2 regions of the Nonomuraea sp. IBHARD001 genome follow, and region 2 is predicted to be linked to the other one. Evidence: riboswitches for the same ligand, from Rfam matches in the RefSeq annotation. Region 2 holds a riboswitch; the other holds the start of a gene.

Region 1 (4,397 bases), 1.8 Mb from region 2:
CTCGCGCCAGCGCGCGGCGAACGCCCCGGGATCGGCGTCGAAGGCCAGGCGGCGGCGCACGACCTCGGCGCGTTCCACCGGATCGCGTGAGGCGCGTACCTCGACGGTGAGGCCGAAGCGGTCGAGCAGCTGCGGGCGCAGCTCGCCCTCCTCCGGGTTCATGGTGCCCACCAGCAGGAACCTGGCGGCGTGCCGCACCGACACGGCCTCGCGCTCCACATAGTTGGTGCCGAGCGCGGCGGCGTCGAGCAGCAGGTCGACCAGGTGGTCGTGCAGCAGGTTCACCTCGTCGACATAGAGCACGCCCCGATGGGCCGCGGCCAGCAGGCCGGGCTCGAACGCCTTCACGCCCTCGGTCAGCGCCCGCTCCAGGTCGAGCGAGCCGACCAGCCTGTCCTCGGCCGCGCCCACCGGCAGCTCCACCAGCGCGGCGGCCCTGACCTGCGATCCCGCGCCCTTCTCGTGCGGCCCGTCGGGGCAGGAGGCGTCGGGCGCGGCGGGGTCGCAGCCGAACCGGCAGCCCGATACCACCTCCACCGGCGGCAGCTGGGCGGCCAGCGCCCTGACGATCGTGGACTTGGCGGTGCCCTTCTCGCCTCGCACCAGGACGCCGCCCACGCGTGGCGAGACGGCGTTCAGCACCAGTGCGAGCTTGAGGTCCGCCAGGCCGACGACGGCGCTGAACGGATAGGCAGGGATCACGAAGGGACCTTCCTGTTGACGTAGGCGATCCGCCAGCCGTTCCCGGCGGCGGTCAGCTCGGTGAAGGACAGGGGGGCGAGGTCGAAGCGCAGGCCCGCGGACGACGGCAGCCCGAGCGCGTGACACAGCCCGGCGCGGATCAGCCCCGCGTCGCCGATCAGCACGACGCTCTCCCCCAGCCTGGCGTGCGAGGCGGCCCCGAACACCGCCAGCCTGGCCGCCACCCGGTCGACCATGGCGTCGAGGCTCTCCCCGCCGTGCGGCGCCGACCCGGCATCGGCCAGCCACCCGGCCAGCGCCTGCGGCTCCTCCACGGCGACCGCCGCGTACGGCAGGCCGCTCCAGCGCCCGTGGTCGGCCTCGGCCAGCACGTCCTCGGCGACCGGCGTCAGGCCGAGCGCCCGGCCGGTCGCCATGGCGGAGGGATGCGGCGCGCATCTGCACACCACCGCCCCCCGCGCCCAGCGCGCGACGGCGTCGCGCAACTGCGTGGCCTTGGCCAGCGCCGCCGGGTCCGGCCGATCGGCCGGATCGAGCGACCCGGGGGCGGTTCGGCCCTCCAGAGGAGGGCCGGGCTCCCGGCTCGCGGTCCGTGCGCCTGCCCCTGCCCCGCCCGGCAAAGCGGCGGGCCGGGGGCCGTGGGCGTCCAGGACGGGGGTGCCGGGGAAGCGGGCTTCGCGCATGCCCGGGGTCATGGCCTGCCTGACGAACAGCAGGCGACGACCTGCGGGCATGCCGCTCAGCCCGGTGAGGTCGCCGGGACGGCGCGCAGGTCGCGGGTGCGGGCGGCGCGGTCGCCGACATAGCCGAACAGCACGCCGAACGCCGTCCAGAACACCAGCTGCGTCCCGAGCGAGGCCAGCCTGAACTCCCAGAGCAGCGAGGCGGGGAAGCCTTCGGCGACCTCGTCGATCTTCGGCAGCAGCAGCCACGCGGCCACGACCGGCACCAGGAAGGCCAGGACCGCACCGCCCCACTTGGCCCACGGCCCGCTGCCCGGCGACACCCTGCGCGCGGTGGCGACCGCGACGGCGGTGGCGGCGAGGCCGACCAGCACCATGACCACGTACAGCAGGGTCCTGCTGTTGATGGTCTCGGGATCCCCCACCGCCGGAGGGTTGGCCGGATATTTCAGGAACGGTACAACGATGACGGCGACGAAAGCCGTGGCCGAGGCCACGACGGCCAGGGCGGCGTCCGAGCGGGGACCGACCCGGCCGCGCAGCCCGGCGAACACGAGGGCGAACACGCCGCCGACCGCGACGCCGTACAGGCCGAGTGCGAGGAAGAGGCCGGCCTTCTGCATGGGTCTGGTGACCTCGGCCTCCTCGTGCGAGTGGCCGTCGGCGGGCTCGGGCTCGGCCGCGGGGGGCGCGGCGGCCGCCGCAGCCTCCTCGATGGCGATGGCCGCGTCGACGCGCGGCTCCCCGAGCGTGAAGGCGAAGGCAGCGGCGATCAGTCCGGCGACCAGCCCCACGAGCAGGCCCCGGACGAGCAGGGTGCGTACCACGACGTCCCCTAGTGGCAGGGCACGCCGAGCAGGTGACGCCCGTCGTGCATGAGTTCGTGGAGGAACGTACCCGTCTGCGAGATGGCGCCGTTGTCCATCAGCACCAGATACGCCAGCAGCAGGAACACCGGCACGGCCAGCAGCCAAGGGCGCAGGCTGGGCAAGGGCACGGTCGTCGGACCGGTCAGGTCACTCATCAGGCCTCCTTAGGGATCACGCGTCCCAATGCATGAGGACGCGGCGGCCAAGAGACCTGGCTCCCGGGCTCAAGGCCCGGATACAGTGGCGCGACCGCACCGGCATCTCACCGGATTTCCCATCGGCCACCGCGAAATCATCCGGAACGTATCGTTTTCCATCACGCCCGTCAACAACGTCGCCTAGGGTAGGAAGGCTGTTCATGCTCACCGTCGACGACGTACGCCGACTGGCCGTCACCCTCCCCCGGACCACCGAACACCTGATCAGGGACAGGGTGAAGTTCAGGGTCGGCTCGATCGTCTACGTCGCCTTCTCCCGCGACGAGACCCTCATGGGCTTCGGCTTCCCCAAGGAGGAGCGCGCGGCCCTGGTCGCCGCCGAGCCGGAGAAGTTCCTGCTTCCGCCCGAGTCGAGCATGCGCTACCAGTGGGTGATGGCCAGGATGTCGGCCCTGGGCGCCGACGAGATGCGCGAGCTGGTCGTGGACGCCTGGCGCATGTGCGTCCCGAAGAAGCTCCGCGTCCTCGTCGACGACCGCGGCCACCCGGTGCCCTGAGCGGTCAGTCCGGCTCGTGGCGCACCGGCGCGAAGCTCTGCCGTACGGCGGCGCGCACGTCGGGCACGGCGCCTGCCGCCCGCGCCTGGACCAGGGCGTTGCCGAGCGCGGTGGCCTCGGCCGGACCCGCGAGGACCGGCAGGCCGCACGCGCGTGCGGTCAGGCGGCACAGCAGGGCGTTGCGCGAGCCGCCGCCGACCAGGTGCACGACCTCCACAGGGCGGCCCGACAGCCTGACCGCGTCCTCGATCGCACGGCGGTGCCCCTCGGCCAGCGAGTCCAGCACGCACCGCACGGTCTCGGCCCGGGTCGCGGGCGGACGCAGGCCCGCGCGCACGCAGGCGTCGGCGATCCTGGCCGGCATGTCGCCCGGCGGCTGGAAGGCCGGGTCCGAGACGTCCACGACCGGCCCGCCCCGCACCTCGGCCGCCCCGGCCAGCAGGCCGTCCAGGTCGGCCGTGCCCCAGGTACGCAGGCACTCCTGCAGCAGCCACAGGCCCGTGACGTTGCGCAGGAACCTGACCGTGCCGTCGAGGCCCGCCTCGTTGGTGAACCCGGCGGCCCCGGCCTCGGCCGTCGTCACGGGCGCGTCCAGCTCGAGCCCGGCCAGCGACCAGGTGCCGCACGAGATGTAGGCGAAGGCGGGCCCGGCGGCGGGCACCGCGGCCACGGCCGAGGCCGTGTCGTGCGAGGCGACGGCGAGCACCGGCGTGCCGTCGCCGGTGACGCCCAGCCGCTCGCCCGGCGCGGCGATCGGCGGGAACAGGGACGCGTCGATGCCGAGCTCGCCCATCAGCGCGGTGTCCCACGCCTGGGTACGCGGGTCGAGGAGCTGGGTGGTCGAGGCGTTGGTCAGCTCGGCGCCGATCCGGCCCGTCAGCCAGTACACGATCAGGTCGGGCACCAGCAGCAGCGTCCTGGCCGCCGCGAGTTGCGCCGACCCGGCGGCCGAGCGCAACTGGTTGACGGTGTTGAACGGCTGCCACGCGATGCCCGTGCGCTCCCACAGTCCCGGGTCGCCGACCGATGAGGTACGGCCGTCGCGGTAGTGCACGGGGTTGCCGAGCAGCCGCCCGTCGGCGTCGAGCAGCCCGTAGTCGACCGCCCAGCCGTCCACGCCGATCCCGTCGACCGGCCCGGCCGCGCGCAGCCCTTCGAGCACGCCGCGGTGCAGGCGCAGGACGTCCCAGTGCAGGACGCCGCCCGCCCGCACCGGCACGTTCGCGAACCTGTGCGCCTCGCGCAGCCGCACGTCCGCGCCGCCGGGCCCGATCTCGGCCACCACGACCCGCCCGCTGGAGGCGCCGAGGTCGACGGCGGCCCACCGCGTGTGCGTGGGTCGTGTGCTCATCGGTCGTGTGTTCATCGCAGGAACGCCGCGGCGACGCCCGCGTCGACGGGCACCAGCAGCCCGGTCGTGCGGGTGAG
Region 2 (4,397 bases):
CGGGTCGCGGGGCGCGAGCGCAGGTAGTAGGTGGTCTTCAGCCCGGCCTTCCAGGCGTAGGCGTACATCGACGACAGCTTGCCGATCGTCGGCGTGGCCATGAACAGGTTCAGCGACTGCGACTGGTCGATGTACGGCTGGCGGGCGGCGGCCAGGTCGATCAGCGCCTTCTGCGGCAGCTCCCACGCCGTGCGGTAGAGCACCTTCAGATCGGCCGGGATCCCGGCGACGTCCTGGACGGAGCCGTCGGCCCGCTTGAGCGCGTCGCGCATCTCCTGCGTCCACAGCCCGAGGCGCTGCAGGTCCTGCACCAGATAGCGGTTGACCTGGAGGAACTCACCGGACAGCGTCTCGCGCTTGAACACGTTGGACACCTGGGGCTCGATGCACTCGTAGCACCCGGCGATGGAGGCGATCGTCGCGGTCGGCGCGATGGCGATCATCAGCGAGTTGCGCAGCCCGTTCTCGGCCACCTTGGCGCGCAGCGCCTCCCACGCCGCCGAGTCCGCCGCGCCGTAGTGGTCGGCGTGCAGCACACCGCGCGCGGCCCTGGTGTCGTCGTAGGAAGGGTGACGCCCGCGCTCGACGGCCAGGTCGGCCGAGGTGTCGTAGGCGGCCAGCGCGATCTCCTCGGCGATCCGCGTGGACAGCGCGCGCGCCTCCGCCGAGTCGAACGGCAGGCGCAGGCCGAAGAACACATCCGCCAGGCCCATCACGCCGAGCCCGATCGGCCGCCACTTGTGGTTGGCGCTCTCGGCCTCGGGCGTCGGGTAGAAGCCCAGGTCGATGGTCTTGTCCAGGAAGCGCACCGCGGTCCGCACGGTGGCGCGCAGGCGCGGCCAGTCCATGCTGTCGCCCGACAGGTGCGCGGCCAGGTTGACCGAGCCGAGGTTGCACACGGCCGTCTCGCCGTCGCTCGTCACCTCCAGGATCTCGGTGCAGAGATTGGACAGGTGGATGACGTTCTCCGGCAGCGCCGTCTGGTTGGAGGTGCGGTTGGAGGCGTCCTTGAAGGTCATCCAGCCGTTGCCCGTCTGGGCCAGCGTGCGCATCATCCGGCCGTACAGCGTGCGCGCCGGGGTCGTGCGCGACGCCAGGCCCCGCGCCTCGGCGGCACGGTAGGCGGCGTCGAACTCCTCGCCCCACAGGTCGACCAGCTCGGGCACCTCCTTGGGGTCGAACAGCGACCACTCCTGGTCGGCCTCGACCCTGCGCATGAACTCGTCGGGGATCCAGTTGGCCAGATTCAGATTGTGCGTACGGCGGGCCTCCTCGCCGGTGTTGTCGCGCAGTTCGAGGAACTCCTCGATGTCGGCGTGCCAGGACTCCAGGTAGACGCAGGCCGCGCCCTTGCGCCTGCCGCCCTGGTTGACGGCGGCCACGGAGGAGTCGAGTGTGCGCAGCCAGGGGACGATGCCGTTGGAGTGCCCGTTGGTGCCCTTGATCAGCGAACCCCGGGAGCGGACCCTGCTCCACGCGATGCCGATGCCCCCGGCGTACTTAGAGAGCCTGGCGACCTGGCCGTAGCGGTCGTAGATGCCTTCCAGCTCGTCCCGGGGCGAGTCGAGCAGGAAGCACGAGGACAGCTGCGGGCGGCGCGAGCCGGAGTTGAACAGGGTGGGCGAGCTGGGCAGGTACGACAGCGTCGACATCAGCGCGTAGAGCTCGGCCGCCTCGGCGACGGTGGCCGACAGGCCGCAGGCCACCCGCAGGAAGAAGTGCTGGGGGCGCTCCAGCACGGCCCGCGTCTCGGGATGGCGCAGCAGGTAGCGGTCGTAGACCGTGCGCAGGCCGAAGTACTCGAATCTGGCGTCGGCCCCGGTGTCGACGAGCGCGTCGAGCTCGGCGGCGTGCAGGGCGACGAACTCGGCGAGTGAGTCCTGCAGCAGGCCCTCGGCATGACAGGCAGCGACGGAGTCGGAGAAGGAGCGCACACCGTGCGCGGCGCTCTCGTCGGCGATCTCCTCGGCCAGCAGCGCGGCGGCGATCCTGGAGTTCTGCGGGTCGGTGATGACCCTGGCCGCCGCCTCTTCGATGGCCAGCCTGCGGTCGGCCTCAACGATCTGTGTCACGTGCTCTCTCCTCGCGAGCTCTTCCCCCGGCAGGGCACGCGAGAGCATGACGGCATGGATCCACCCCGGCCGTCACCGCCCGCGGACCCTCCCTCGAGGCCCTGGACATTCATCGATCGCCGGCAGGTCTTCGGACTCGCGGGCATGGTGCCTCGGCCTACTGGCCGTCGCTTCCCGGAGAGTCGCCTCTCCAGTGCTTGATGACGGCGGTCGTTCCCGCTCACCGCTGCGGGGCAGTCTCAGATTCGCACTGAGTTCCCTATTGCTCCGCCCCTGCCGGGGCGAACCAGCGACGAGCAGGATCCTACATCTAGTGGCCGTTCCCGCAACTACCCCAACAAGTTGTGTCGGGCGTGTTGAGAAGTCCGAGATCGCGCAACACCGCGCGCAGCCTGTCCGTCTCGGTGCCGAGCCAGGCGGCGAAGTCGTCGCCGCTGAGCGTGATCGGCGTCAGGCCGCCGTCGGCGCAGGCCGTGCGCCAGGGGTCGGAGCCGGTGACACTGTCGCACATCGCGACGGCGTCGTCACGTTCGGTCTCGCTCATGCCCGCCGGGCCGAGCAGGGCGCACCAGTCGGCGAAGTCCAGGCGCACCCCGCACTCGTGCAGGGTGGGGGCGTCGATGCCGGGCAGGCGCTCGGACGAGGATACGGCCAGCGCCCGCACCTTGCCCTTGTCGATGCGCGTGCGCCACTCGCCGACGCCGCCGCAGGCGACTCCGGCCTGGCCGCCGAGCAGGGCGGCGACGACCTCGCCGGTGCCCGGGTAGCCCGCATAGTCGAGCAGGCGGGCATCGGCGCCGACCCCCTGGGCGAGCAGCCCGAACAGCAGGTGGTCGGCCCCGGCCTGCGGCCCTCCGGCCAGCAGCACCCGCCCGGGGTCGGCACGCAGGTGCGAGGCCAGGTCGTCGAACGTGGCCAGCCGCGAGTTGGCGGGCACGACCAGCACCTCGGGTTCGCCGACTAGCCTGGCGATGGGCGTGCTGACGTCCAGGATCGAGCGACCGGAGTTGATCTCGGCGGCGGTCAGCGCGGGCAGCCCGCTGACGGCCAGCTTGGTGGCGGCGTCACGCGCGGCGAACGCGGAGGCGACCGGCGGCAGGTGCCCGGTCCTGCGCATGGCACGGGTGAAGGCGTAGGCGACCGAGCCGAGCTCCTGCTCGCCGGGCACGACGGCGAACTGCCCGAGCGCACGCGTCGCGGGAGCGCCCGCACTGCTCGCGGTGGCGCACCCGCTCGCACACGCGGCCAGTCCCAGACCGAGCGCGAAAAACTGCCGACGGCGCATGGGTGCCCCTCCCCCGAAGTTCCCCCTATACGAGAGGTTATCGACATGTCACTACGTGTCACATATCGGGGGTCTTATTAGCTCATAGGTCGTCGGCTGGCAGTCCGAAAAGCCGGATGTACAGGGGTCTGGCGTCCTCGGTGGCGTTCTCGGCCAAGCGCTTGTGCTTGTAGAGCAGCTCGATGTACTCGTCGAAGAAGGCGGCGAACCCCTCCCTCGTCATCCGGGCCGACCCGCGCGAGAACTTCGCCCAGTCCGGGTCGCGCCGGTAGGCCTCGGGGAAGGCGTCGAGCAGGGCGCGGTCCTCCTCGTAGGACACGCGCTGGAACTCGGCGAGCACCGCCCGGTCCCGCTCGGGCACCTCGTCCGGCGTGGGCAGGCGCACATTGTGGCCCGGCTCGACCTGGCGCCACCAGCGCTCCCTGCCGGTGGACAGCTCCGGGATCTCCTCGATGAAGCCGTGCTTCTCCAACTGCCGCAGGTGGTAGCTGGTCGTGCCGGTCTTGGCCTGGAGGATCTCGCCCAGCGTGGTGGAGGTGGCGGGGCCGTGCACGCCGAGGTGGCGCAGCATCGCCCTGCGCATGGGATGGGCCAGGGCCTTGAGCCTGCCGGGATCGCTCAGCGTCAGCGTCGTCAGGGTCGGCGACATCGAGGGCGGCGGTATCAGGGGCGGCGTCAGGGGCGGCTCATCCTTCATGAGGAGCATCCTATCCACCTGCCGAACGAGTTCTGCAGAGACTTGTTTGCCGAGAGTTCTCTGCAGACTATTGTCGGTCATATGAGAAGAATCCTCCTCCTGGCCGTCCTCTGCGCCGGCCTTCTCGCCGCTCCCGCCGCCTCCGCCTCGGGCGTGCCGCCCGCCGTACCCTCCGATCTGCGGGCGAGCGAGGTCGCCTTCGCCGGGGCCGGTGGGGTCGCCCTGCACGGCACCGTGCTGCGTCCCGCCTCGGCCGAAGGGCGGCTGCCCGGTCTGGTGCTCGTGCACGGGGCCGGTGAGACGCCCCGGACGAAACTGCTCGGCGAGGCCGTGGCGTTCGCCA

What was found. A riboswitch is a leader RNA that binds a small molecule or an ion and turns the genes downstream of it on or off. The one in region 2 is predicted to bind cobalamin.
Region 1: it holds a riboswitch for cobalamin, as region 2 does, so the genes downstream of both, ACTWNK_RS20430 (CbtB domain-containing protein) here and ACTWNK_RS28935 (ribonucleoside-diphosphate reductase subunit alpha) in region 2, are expected to answer to the same signal.

Annotation. Positions count from the first base shown of each region.
Region 1 covers NZ_JBWBBW010000002.1:4,030,826-4,035,222, reverse strand. Annotated here, with positions in the region: gene ACTWNK_RS20445 (putative cobaltochelatase) at 1-702, opposite strand, end outside; gene ACTWNK_RS20440 (histidine phosphatase family protein) at 699-1,436, opposite strand; gene ACTWNK_RS20435 (CbtA family protein) at 1,442-2,212, opposite strand; gene ACTWNK_RS20430 (CbtB domain-containing protein) at 2,221-2,409, opposite strand; adenosylcobalamin (AdoCbl) riboswitch at 2,410-2,556, opposite strand; gene ACTWNK_RS20425 (MmcQ/YjbR family DNA-binding protein) at 2,613-2,969, shown strand; gene ACTWNK_RS20420 (rhamnulokinase) at 2,974-4,320, opposite strand; gene ACTWNK_RS20415 (bifunctional aldolase/short-chain dehydrogenase) at 4,332-4,397, opposite strand, start outside.
Region 2 covers NZ_JBWBBW010000002.1:5,876,544-5,880,940, forward strand. Annotated here, with positions in the region: gene ACTWNK_RS28935 (ribonucleoside-diphosphate reductase subunit alpha) at 1-2,072, opposite strand, end outside; cobalamin riboswitch at 2,177-2,378, opposite strand; gene ACTWNK_RS28940 (Bug family tripartite tricarboxylate transporter substrate binding protein) at 2,383-3,357, opposite strand; gene ACTWNK_RS28945 (ArsR/SmtB family transcription factor) at 3,440-4,054, opposite strand; gene ACTWNK_RS28950 (alpha/beta hydrolase family protein) at 4,136-4,397, shown strand, end outside.